Shumkonia mesophila: one gene and its partner. The protein of the gene in region 1 interacts with the protein of each later gene in a pairwise test. Links are inferred from orthologs where the notes say so. Each region holds a gene or a part of one and is shown on either strand. Other genes may lie near its edges.

The links.
Region 2: the proteins of ODR01_RS09830 (region 1) and dnaA interact in binary tests that used the Escherichia coli proteins (3 or more experiments, as listed by UniProt). The link is inferred for Shumkonia mesophila from one-to-one orthologs.

The regions. Positions count from the first base shown.
Region 1 is NZ_JAOTID010000004.1:335,577-343,453, reverse strand. The notes cover bases 1,383-4,375. They hold ODR01_RS09830 (replicative DNA helicase), read right to left. Parts: upstream 3,636-4,375; coding sequence 2,130-3,635; downstream 1,383-2,129. Other genes in these bases: ODR01_RS09825 (cyclopropane-fatty-acyl-phospholipid synthase family protein), read right to left, coding at 3,735-4,375; alr (alanine racemase), read right to left, coding at 1,383-2,122. In the rest of the region: ODR01_RS09845 (ABC transporter ATP-binding protein), read right to left, coding at 1-244; ODR01_RS09840 (MlaE family ABC transporter permease), read right to left, coding at 241-1,014; more of alr, read right to left, coding at 1,016-1,382; more of ODR01_RS09825, read right to left, coding at 4,376-4,973; rplI (50S ribosomal protein L9), read right to left, coding at 5,184-5,789; ODR01_RS09815 (DUF2232 domain-containing protein), read right to left, coding at 5,789-6,727; rpsR (30S ribosomal protein S18), read right to left, coding at 6,832-7,113; rpsF (30S ribosomal protein S6), read right to left, coding at 7,116-7,574; fabD (ACP S-malonyltransferase), read left to right, coding at 7,863-7,877. UniProt on the Escherichia coli protein: The main replicative DNA helicase, it participates in initiation and elongation during chromosome replication. Travels ahead of the DNA replisome, separating dsDNA into templates for DNA synthesis.
Region 2 is NZ_JAOTID010000001.1:411,785-415,926, reverse strand. Bases 1,271-4,142 are described here. They hold dnaA (chromosomal replication initiator protein DnaA), read left to right. Parts: upstream 1,271-1,954; coding sequence 1,955-3,331; downstream 3,332-4,142. Other genes in these bases: dnaN (DNA polymerase III subunit beta), read left to right, coding at 3,549-4,142; rpsT (30S ribosomal protein S20), read left to right, coding at 1,271-1,307. Outside these bases: mutM (bifunctional DNA-formamidopyrimidine glycosylase/DNA-(apurinic or apyrimidinic site) lyase), read left to right, coding at 1-553; ODR01_RS01780 (hypothetical protein), read left to right, coding at 567-947; more of rpsT, read left to right, coding at 1,041-1,270. UniProt on the Escherichia coli protein: Plays an essential in the initiation and regulation of chromosomal replication. Binds in an ATP-dependent fashion to the origin of replication (oriC) to initiate formation of the DNA replication initiation complex once per cell cycle.

The DNA of each region.
Region 1 (7,877 bases):
TCACCGCCTCGCGCGCCCCGGCCTTCATGCCGGTCACTTCCTCGCCGTCGACCTGGATGCTGCCCTTGTCGGGACGCAGGAGCCCGAGGATGCTCTTGATCAGCACCGACTTGCCGGTCCCCGAGCCGCCGATCACCACCACCGATTCGGCGACGCCGACGTCGAGGTCCAGGCCGTCCAGCACCACCTTGGGGCCGAACGCCTTGGAAAGGCCGCGAATGCGGATTTTCGGCGTATCGCTCATGTGCCGAAGAACATCTCCGTCAGGATGTAGTCGAAGGCGAGGATCAGAATGCAGGCCGACACCACGGCGTTGGTGGTTGCCGTGCCCACGCCCTGGGCGCCGCCCTTCGAATGATAGCCGTGATAGCACCCCATCAGGGTGACGATGACGCCGAAGACGGCGGCCTTGACCAGGCCCGAGATGACGTCCTCGGCCTGGAGGAAATTATAGGTATTCTGGATGTAGATGGAGGCGTTGAAGCCCAGCTTGTAGACCGCCACCAGATAGCCGCCGAACACCCCGATGATGTCGGCGATCAGCACCAATACTGGAAACATGACGACGCCGGCCACCAGCCGCGGCGCCACCAGGTACTTCATCGGATTGGTGGACAGCGTGGTGAGCGCGTCGATCTGCTCGGTCACCCGCATGGTGCCGATCTCGGCGGCCAGCGAGGCGCCAATGCGCCCGGCCACCATCAGGCCGGCCAGCACCGGGCCGAGTTCGCGGGTCAGCGCCAGCACGACGATGTTGGCGACCGCGCTTTCGGCCGAGAAGCGCGAGGTTCCGGTATAGGTCTGCAACGCCATGACCATGCCGGCGAAAATGGCGGTCAGGCCGACCACCGGCAGCGAGTAGTAGCCGATATCGACCATCTGGCGGACGATGATGCGCGGATAGAAGGGCGGCCGCACGCAATGGGAAAAGCCGGCGCCGGCGAACAGCGCCAGGCGGCCCGTGGTGCCGAGGAAGGCCAGGACGACCCGCCCGATCAGTTGCAGCAGGCGCATGTCAGTCCGCCCCGCCGACGTAGCGCCGATGGTAGCGCCGGCCGAGGCCGGTCAGGATCTCGTAGCTGATGGTGCCGGCCGTGCCGGCCACGGCGTCGATATCGTTGTGCGGGCCGATCAGGTCGACCAGCGAGCCTGGCCGGCATTGGGCTTCCGGAACGGCGGTGACGTCGAGCGTGATCAGGTCCATCGAAACACGTCCCACCACCGGCGCCCGGATGTCGCCAACAAACCCGCACCCCGCGTTGCCGAGGGACCGCAGGAAACCGTCGGCATAACCCACCGCGATGGTGGCGATCCTGGCGGGCCCGGCGAAGCGATGTGTGGCACCATATCCAACGGTCTGGGGGGTGTCAACGCCGCGCACTTGCAGGATTTTTCCTTGCAGGCGAACCACTTGCGCCATCGGATTGGGGCATTCGGGCACCGGGTTGCCGCCATAGACGGCGATCCCCGGCCGGGCGAGGTCGAAGTGGAAGCCGGATCCCAGAAAGATGCCCGCCGAATTGGCCAGCGAGGCGCGCGTCAGGGGCAGCCGCCGGCGGATCTCGACGAACGCGGCCAACTGCCCGGGGTTCATCGGATGGCCCGGCTCGTCGGCGCAGGCCAGATGGCTCATCAGGTAGCCGGGCGCCACGCCGTCGAGGCGCGCCGGCTCGGCGGCGAGGGTTTGCACCTCTTCGGGCGGCAGGCCGAGGCGCGACATGCCGGTATCGACGTGGATGTCGGCGGCCAAGGCGCTTTGCCGGGTCCGGCAGAAGGCCCGCCAGGCGTCGATGCTCTCCAGGCTGTTCAGCACCGGAATCAGCCGGTTGGCCGCGAACTCGGCGGCGGTGCCGGGCAAAAGGCCGTTCAGGACATGGATCTCGGCCCTGGGCAGGACGGCGCGCAGCGCGACGCCTTCCTCCAGGTGGGCGACGAAGAAGACCCGGCATCCCGCCGCGGCGAGGGTTCGGGCCACCGGCTCCAGGCCAAGGCCATAGGCATCGGCCTTCACCACGCCGGCGCATTCGGCGCCCTTCAGGCGATCCCTCAGGCTTTGCCAGTTGGCGGCCAGGGCGGCCAGGTCGATGGTCAGGACGGCGCCGCTGGAAGCCTCGCTCACCATGGCCGGTTCACCGGTAACCCGGATGGTCCTGGTCGAGGTTGCCGAAGCGGGTGAACGCCCCCTGGAACATCAGCTTGACGGTGCCGATGGGCCCGTGGCGCTGCTTGGCAACGATGACCTCGGCGACGTTGCGCACCGTCTCCAGCCGTTCCTCCCAACGCTTGCGGCGGTCGAAGAACTTGTCGTCGTTTTCGTCCTGGCGCTGGGCCGGCTCGTCGCGCTCCAGGTAGTATTCCTCGCGGAAGATGAACATGACGACGTCGGCGTCCTGCTCGATGGACCCCGATTCGCGCAAATCCGAAAGCTGCGGCCGCTTGTTGTCGCGCTGCTCGACGGCGCGCGACAGCTGCGACAGCGCCAGCACCGGCACATCGAGTTCCTTGGCCAGCGTTTTCAGCCCGCGGGTGATTTCCGAAACTTCCTGCACCCGGTTGTCGCTGCGCGAGCCGTGCGAGGAGGCGATCAGCTGCAGGTAGTCGATGACGATCATGGCCAGGCCATGCTGACGCTTCAGGCGGCGGGCCCGGGTACGCAGCGCGCTGACCGTCAGCGCCGGGGTGTCGTCGATGAAGATGGGGATCTGGTGCAGGGTCTGGCTGGCGACCACCAGGCGGTTGAACTCGTCGTTCGAAAGCTCGCCCTTGCGCATGCGGTCCGACGAGATGTCGGTCTGCTCGGAAAGAATGCGGCTGGCCAGCTGCTCGGCCGACATTTCCAGCGAGAAGAAGCCGACGATGCCGCCTTCGCCGCCCTTCGACTTGGCGTAGGTATAGGCGGCGTTGAAGGCGATGTTGGTGGCCAGCGCCGTCTTGCCCATCGACGGCCGGCCGGCCAGGATGATGAGGTCGGAGGGATGCAGGCCGCCCAGCGTCTTGTCGACATCGGTGAACCCGGTGCCGACGCCGGCCAGCGAGCCTTCGCGCTTGTGGGCCTTTTCGGCCATTTCGATGGCGTCGATGACCGAGGTCTTGAAGGGCTGGAAGCCGCCCTCGTACTCGCCGCGGGTGGCCAGGTCGTAGAGGCCCTGTTCGGCCCGCTCGATCTGGTTGACCGCGGTCTCCTCGACGTCGCCCTGATAGGCCCGCTCGACCACGTCCTCGCCCAGGTTGATGAGCTCGCGGCGCAGATGCAGGTCATAGATCAGCCGGCCATACTCGCCGGCGTTGATCAGGCCCACCGCCGAGGACGCCAACTCGGCCAGATAGGCCGGGCCGCCGACCTCGGCCAGCGACTGGTCCTGCTCGAAGAAGTTCTTGAGCGTCACCGGGTCGGCAATCTGGCCGCGCTCCACCAGCTTGGCGCAGGCTTCGAAGATGCGGCCGTTCTGCCCGATGGCGAAATGGTCGGACCTCAGGAACTCGGAAACCGCCTCGTAGGCGCGGTTGTTGGCGAAGATGGCGCCCAGCAGCGCTTTCTCGGCGTCGATATTGTGGGGCGGCGTGCGAAAGGCCGACAGCCGGGCGTCGGCATCGGCGAGTTGTTGGGGCAGCGAGGTGGAGACTTGCATCGTCATGGGACGCCAACCTAGTGGCTCGGCACCACTCTGCAAAGAGGGGACGTTTCCCACCCCCCTGTGTAAAAGTGGATGACACGTGGATGACCGGTGGAAAACCTACGCCGCGACTTGGCGGCCGGCGCCGGGCTGCCGTTCCATCCGGCGACTTTCGTCGGTCAGGTAGGTCCGGGTCAGTGGCACGGCGTCCTGGCGACGGGCCAACTGGACCTGGAAGACGACCAGGCCCAGGTGGCGGAAGGCCACCTCGCTGGCCGCCAGATAGAATTCCCACATCCGGCAGAACCGCTCGTCATAAATGGTCTTGGCTTCGTCCCAGTTGGCGACGAACCGCTCCCGCCAGTGACGCAGGGTTTCGGCGTAGTGAAGCCGGAGCACCTCGACGTCGGTGATGAAAAGCCGGCTGCGTTCGATGGCCGCCGTCACTTCCGAGAGGGCCGGGATATAGCCGCCGGGGAAGATGTACTTGCGAATCCACGGGCTGGTGGCGCCGGGGCCGTCGGCGCGGCCGATGGTATGGATGAGCGCCACGCCGTCGTCGGTCAGCAGGTCGTGGATCTTGCCGAAGAAGGTCTTGTAGTAGCCGACCCCGACGTGCTCGAACATGCCCACCGAAACGATGCGATCGAAGCGGCCCTGCTGATGGCGATAGTCGCGCAGGTGGAAGTGGACCCGCTTGGCCAGCCCGGCTTCCTCGGCCCGCTGGCCGGCCAGGTGGAACTGTTCGGTGGAAAGCGTCATGCCGGTCACCTCGACCTTGGCCCGCCGGGCCAGGGTGAGCGCCAGGCCGCCCCAGCCGCATCCGATGTCCAGCACCTTCTGCCCTTCGCGCAGCAGCAGTTTGGCGGCGATATGGTTTTTCTTGTTCTCCTGGGCGGTTTCCAGGTCGTCGTCCGGCCGCACGAAATAGGCGCACGAATACTGGCGGTCGGCATCGAGGAAGAGGTCGTAGATGGCGCCGGAAATGTCGTAATGATGGGCCACGTTGGCCTGCGCCCGGGGGAGGATGTTGAACTGGTGCAGACGCCGGAGGGCGCGTTGCAGCAAGTTGCCAAGGGCGAAGAACGGATGGCGCTCCAGCGACGGCAGATTGATCGCCGCCAGGTTCAGCAGGTCGAAGACGGAGCCGTCCTCGACCGTCAGCGTTCCGTCCATGTAGGCTTCGCCGGCCGTCAGTTGCACGTTGAGCGGCAGGCGCCAGTGAAGGGCCTTGTCGTGCAGGCGAACCCTGACCTCGGGCCCGGGCTCACCGCGGTACACACGGGTCCGGCCTTCGGCATCGACGAGTGTCAGGGTGCCAACCCTAACCAGGCGTGTCAGCAGCCAATCCAGCAACATCGCGCCATTCCCGAAACGGCGCCATAACGGCGCCTATGACTGAGCATCCCGTTATGCGGGTGCCCCCTCCTGGGACTCCCGAGAAAAAGCGTACCACAGAAATGGGATGTTTGGGTAGGCGCGACAAGAGGAGGCCGTTGGCGGCGCAGCAAAAAAGGCGCGCCGGCAACCCGGCGCGCCTTTTCGATCGGATCGCGGCGACAACCCGTCTTAAGCGTCTTCCTCGTCGGCGGGCTTCGCCTCGTCGCCGGCTTCGGCCTCGGCCTCGGCCTCGGCCTCCTCCTCGGGGGCTTCCTCCTCGGCGATCAGGACCGGCCGCTCTTCCTCGCGGACGACGGCCTCGCCGGTCTTGGCCTGGATTTCGGCCTCCTCGGGCGAGCGGGCGATATTGGCCTTGACTGTCACCGCCACCTCGGCGTGAAGGTCGACCCGTACGTCATGGATGCCGACCGTCTTGATCGGCGGCGCCAGCTTGACCTGCTTGCGGCTGACCTCGAAGCCGGCCGCCAGCATGGCGTCGGCGATGTCGCGGGCGCCGACCGAGCCATACAGCTGGCCGGCTTCGCCGGCCTGGCGGATCAGCGTCACGGACAGGCCCGTCATCTTGGCGGCGACCGCCTGGGCCTCCTCGCGGCGTTCGAGGTTGACGGCCTCGAGCTGGACCCGCTGCTTGGCGAAATAGCGACGGTTTTCTTCGGTCGCCCGCATCGCCTTCTTCTCGGGCAACAGATAGTTCCGGGCGTAGCCGGGTTTGACGTTGACCACGTCGCCCATCTGCCCCAACTTTTCGATCCGCTCCAACAAAATCACTTGCATCATTCGTCCTCCCGCACCGGGTCCGGTCCAGCGACACGGCGCCGCACGCCAACCCACTGCTCGATCAACCCAAGTCCGACCACGGCCATGCGGGCCCAACCGGACATGAACAAAACCACATAGAACACCACCAGAAGCGGCTGACGGGCGCGAACCCGGCGGGCCAGTCCATGAACCACGGCCGTTCCCAGAATGAAGAAGGGCACCGCCATGATCATGACCAGGTTACGCCCGATATACTCCACGTCGCCCGATCCCAGCAAGGACACGACGGCGGCCGCCACCATCAGCCACGACACCCAGTCCGGCAACACCATGTCCTTGGCCGTCGGGCCCGGACGCACGTTGCGCCCCGAGCGGGTCAGGATGGCCAGGGCCAGCAGCCCGTTGCCGACGACGACCGCGAGCCACATGACCGCGGCGGCACCCGGAAAGAAGGGGACCATTTCGGCGAGGATCTCGTTTCGATCCGTCTCGGCCAGCACCGGCCAGACGACCCGCAGCACCATCTCCAGATAGGAAGATACCGATTGCCGGAGACCTTCGCCTTGTTCGTACCTGACCAGGGCCACCACCACCAGAAGGGCGCCGGCAAAGGCGGCCAACCAGCAGAGGACGGCCCCCAGCGGATACCATGTCGCCTGGCCCTTGTCGTCGGTTCGCTGCAACAGGGCCTGGCGGAAGGCCAGCCCGCTGGGCAGGGCATGAACCAACCCGTACATGCCGGCGGCCACCAGGCCGCCCATCCCCGCCGACAGGGTCAACCCGACGGCTCCCGCCAGGAATCCCGCCTTGGCCCCATAGCCGAGGCCGACCAGGAACAGCGGCAAAGGCGCGAGATTGGCCAGCATGATCATGCTGGGCTTTCCCGTCGCGAAAGCGATCGACAGGACCGCGCTCGCGATTCCGCCCAGGGCGATGAAGAGGTGCCTGGACATGGGTTCTCGGGCCTCTATTCCTGGGGCTGCACGGAGCGCCGACCGGCGGCACCATCCCCTCGACGTCGAGGGGCGGGGCCGGCGGTTCGGCTTCCGGGGCGTCCCTACTTCAGCACGTAGGGCAGCAACGCCAGGTAACGGGCCCGCTTGATGGCCCGCGACAACTCGCGCTGCTTCTTGGCGGAGACGGCGGTGATCCGGCTCGGCACCATCTTGCCGCGCTCGGACACATAGCGCGTCAGCAGCCGGATGTCCTTGTAGTCGATCTTCGGCGCGCCGCGGCCGGAGAACGGACACGTCTTGCGCCGACGGACAAACGGCCGGCGTCCGCCGCCAGCGGCCCCGCGGGCGCCACCGGTTCTCTCTCTCTTGTCGTCGTCATCCATCATCATCGGGCGTCTCCCTCGATCACGTCGCCGCTAACCTCGACCTCGGCCGCCGGAGCATCGGCATCGACGGCGTCGTCGTCGCCAAAGCGCGGCGAGGAGCCGCGATCGCCACGACGGTGCCGCTCTTCACGGCCGCCGCGGCCCTGGACCATGGCCGACGGGCCTTCTTCCAACTCGTCGACGCGAATCGTCAGGTAACGCAGGATGTCTTCGTTGATCCGCATCAGCCGCTCCATCTCGTGGACGGCCTCGGCGGGGGCGTCCAGGTTGAGCAGCACGTAGTGGCCTTTGCGATTCTTCTTCACCTTGTACGCCAGGTTGCGCAGCCCCCAGTACTCGCGCTTGGCGACCTTGCCGCCCAGACCTTCGATGGTGGCGGTAAAGGCGTCGGCGAGGGAATCGACCTGGGTGGCAGAGATGTCCTGACGTGCGATAAACACGTTTTCGTAATACGGCATCTTCTTCTCCGTCTGGCTTTTCTCAACCCATCGGCCGGTGGTTTTCGCGGATCCGACGAGCATAGCCGGGCCCTTCCCGGCACAGAGATATGAGGCGCGGCACTATACACATTTGAAATCCATGTGCAAGCGCGCTTGACACCTACGGCCGAGACGCTATCACTGGCCGCCATTTCCGTTGCTATTTCGGTGACAGTGCACTTAATTCGGCGCGACGCGGGCGGCAGCCGGGGGAGCGGAGTGAATTAAGTGCACTGTCACCGAAATTAAATCCGAAGGAACGACCGCATGACCCGCGCTTTC
Region 2 (4,142 bases), on another replicon or contig:
GCTCGAAACCGACGACGGCTATTCGGTGCGCTTCAACGATCCCCGCCGATTCGGCCTGATGGCGCTGGCCCGCGCCGACGCCCTGGCGGCCCATCCGTTGCTGGCCGGCCTTGGCCCCGAACCGCTGGGAGACGGCTTCGACGGGGCGGCCCTGGCGGCCCGCCTGGCCGGGCGGCGGGGACCGCTCAAGGTGGCGCTGCTGGACCAGTCGGTGGTCGCCGGGCTCGGCAACATCTACGCCAGCGAGGCGCTGTTCAGGGCCGGGCTGTCGCCGCTGCGCGCCGCCGCCAGCGTGACCGGGCGGCGGGCGGAGCGGCTGGTCCGGGCGATTCGCCTGACGCTGGAGGAGGCCATCGCCGCCGGCGGTTCGTCGCTGCGCGACCATCGCCGGCCGTCGGGCGAGCTCGGCTATTTCCAGCACAGCTTCGCCGTCTACGACCGGGAAGGGCAGGCTTGCCCGGGCTGCGACTGCGACTCCGCGGCGACCGGGGGCATCCGGCGAATCATCCAGGGCGGCCGTTCGACTTTCTATTGTGCGAAGCGCCAGCGATGAGGTACCACCGGGAATGATGACAGGCATTCGACGACGCTGGAAGACGGGGGCGCTGGCGTTCCTGTTGACGGTGGCGACGGCGGCAGCCGGCGCCGCCGACACCGCCTTCGTCAGCGGCATCGACGACCTGCCCCTGATGGCGGGTCTTGTCGAGCAGCCCGGCAGCGCCCTGGTTTTCGATTCGCCTTCGGGGCGGATCGTCGAGAGCGAGGCCTCGGGCGCGCTGTCGCGGGCCGAGGTCATGGCCTTCTACGTGGCGACGCTTCCCGAATTGGGATGGCACCGCCAGGGCGAGGCCGCATTCGCCCGTCAGCGCGAAACCCTCACGTTGGAAATCGCCGAGAGGCCAGGCGGGGTGGTGGTGCGCTTTGTGCTGTCGCCCGCCGGTCCGTGAGGGCGACTCGCGACGCCAAGGGTTGACGGGCCCGGGCTGAGGGATATATAAGCCTGCGATCTTTCCGGGAACACGAAGAACAGGATTGAACGCATGGCCTATAATTCGTCGGCGAAGAAGCGCATCCGCCAGATCGAGCGTCGCACCGAGGTGAACCGCGCGCGGGTCAGCCGGATTCGCACGTTCGTCCGCAAGGTCGAGGAAGCGATTGCCAGCGGCAACAAGGAAGCGGCCGCGGGGACTCTTCGCGAGGTCCAGCCGGAGCTGATGCGTGGCGCCAAGTCGGGCCTTCTGCATCGCAATACGGTGGCCCGCCGCGTGTCGCGGCTGTCCCGCCGGATCAAGGCGATGACCGCCTGATCCACTCTCGAATCCAAGCAGGCCGCGACCCCCTGGGACGCGGCCTTTTTCGTGCCTGCGGGGTGCCGTTCGGGGACTCTGCAGGGTGGGGTGAGTCAAGCGAATTTTTTTCGACGTTCGCTTTTCGGTCTTATTGCATGACCGGAGGGTGGCCGGTACAGTGTCGGTCACCCCGATGGACTGGGAACCCTACAATTTATGGTGTTTTCAGTATTCAATTTGGGACGCGTCAGAATTTAAAGGTAAAATTACAGACAAAGCTGACGCAATATTAAGAGTTGCGGCAAGAATGTTTTTGCTTCATTAGAAGCAAGGTATGCTCCGGGAAGAAATTCAAAACGGGGCTCGTAAGAAATCGACAAAAGATTTCGCGAATACAACAGGGTCTTGAGGGGTGTGCCCGTTCGGCTGGGGTTCCGGTCTGAGGAGGAGCCGAAGGCTTGAAAGGGGGATAACCACCCGAATTCCTGGGGGCGTGGTGTTCCTCGAAAATGCTCGGCGGGGGGTTCCCTGCCGGGATGATGTTGGTGATTGCTTCGTCGTGGAGTTCGCTCTTCGCGGGTCGGGCGGGCGATGACGGTGGGGGCCGATAAGTCCGACGGCCACGACGACTGAGAGTTTGGGGGCACCTGAGGATGAACGACGGAATGGGGGAGATCCGATTGCATTCGCAATGGGAGGCGGTCTGCGGACGATTGCGCTCCGAGATCGGAGAAGCCGCGTATCAGAGCTGGTTGAAACCCATCACGGTGCGCGAAATGGCCGACGGCCAAGTGCGGCTGTCGGTGCCGACCCGGTTCATGCAGGACTGGATCGTCACCCACTACGCCGACCGGCTGTGCATGCTCTGGCAGGGGGAGAATCCGGGCATCCGCAGCGTCGACGTCGTGGTGCTGAGCGATCGCCCGGCGCGGGCGGTCGAGAAGCCCGCCGTCGTCGCGCCGTTGCCGACCGTCCCGACCGCCCGGCGCATGGGGTCGGCCGAGGAGGCGGTGGTCGACATCGGCGCGCCGCTGGACCCGCGCTTCACTTTTGAACGCTTCGTGGTCGGTAAGCCCAACGAGTTCGCCTACGCGGCGGCGCAGCGGGTGGCCGACGCCACCCAGGTGTCCTTCAACCCGCTGTTCCTCTATGGCGGGGTCGGGCTGGGCAAGACCCATCTGATGCACGCCATCGCCTGGCGCATCCGCCAGAGCGACCCCACCCGCAACGTCATCTATCTGTCGGCCGAGAAGTTCATGTACCGGTTCATCCGGGCGCTGCGCGAGCAGAACACGGTCGACTTCAAGGAGCAGTTCCGTTCGGTCGACGTGCTGATGATCGACGACGTCCAGTTCATCGCCGGCAAGGACTCGACGCAGGAGGAATTCTTCCACACCTTCAACGCGCTGGTCGACCAGGGCCGGCAGATCGTGCTGTCGGCCGACAAGTCGCCCTCCAACCTGGAGGGGATCGAGGAGCGCTTGAAGTCGCGCCTCAACTGCGGACTGGTCGCCGACATCCACGCCACCACCTACGAGCTGCGTCTCGGCATCCTGCAGTCGAAGGCTGACCAGCTGGGCGTCGAGGTCAAGCGCAACGTGCTGGAATTCCTCGCCCACAAGATCACCTCGAACGTCCGCGAACTGGAAGGGGCGCTGAACCGCATCGTCGCCCACGCCCAGCTGGTGGGCCGCCAGATCACGCTGGAGACCACGCAGGAGGTCCTGCACGACCTGCTGCGCGCCAACGACCGCCGGGTGACCATCGAGGAGATCCAGAAGCGGGTGGCCGAGCATTTCAACATCCGCATTTCCGACATGCACTCGGCCCGCCGCGCCCGTTCGGTGGCGAGGCCCCGTCAGGTCGCCATGTACCTGGCCAAACAGCTCACCACCCGCTCGCTGCCCGAAATCGGGCGCAAGTTCGGGGGGCGCGACCACACCACCGTCATGCATGCCGTGCGCAAGGTCGATGAGCTGCGCGAGAGGGATGCCGGATTCGCCGAGGACGTCGAGCTTCTGCGCCGCATGCTGGAGGGCTGAGCGGGCCCTGCGGCCCTTCCCGCGGCGGGTCCCGGAAGGGGCTGCCCGGGCGGTCGTGGGCGCGGTCGAATGTGCTTTTGATTCCAAGCACTTTTGTTATAATGGCCGCCCTCTGCGGGGGCCCTTCACGGTACTCTTCGGCGACCACCATGCGGGAACTGACGGGCGTCGGGATTCGCCCGTGGGGGGAAGGCCACACTTTGGATAAGTTGGTGCCATGAAACTGACCATCGAGCGTGCCGCTTTGCTGAAATCGCTGGGACACGTCCAAAGCGTGGTCGAGCGCCGCAACACCATTCCGATCCTGTCCAACGTCAAGGTCACGGCCAGGGACGGCCGGCTCAGCCTCAACGCCACCGACATGGATCTCGACATCGCCGAATCGGTCGCGGCCGAGGTGGCGACGCCGGGCGAAACCACGGCGCCGGCCCACACGCTCTATGAAATCGTGCGCAAGCTGCCGGAAGGCTCCCAGGTGGAGCTGGAAACCGCCGACGGCGACAGCCTGACGCTGCGCTCCGGTCGCTCGCGCTTCACGCTGTCGTGCCTGCCGACCGAGGACTTCCCGGTGATGGCGGGCGGCGACCTGCCCCAGGAATTCAAGCTGCCGGCGGCCGAGCTGCGCGGCCTGGTCGACCGCACGCGCTTCGCCATCTCCACCGAGGAGACGCGCTACTACCTGAACGGCATCTACCTGCATGCCAGCCAGCGCGACGGCGTCGACGTGCTGCGCGCGGTGGCCACCGACGGCCATCGCCTGGCCAGCGTGGAAATGCCGCTGCCCGAGGGGGCGACCGGCATGCCCGGCGTC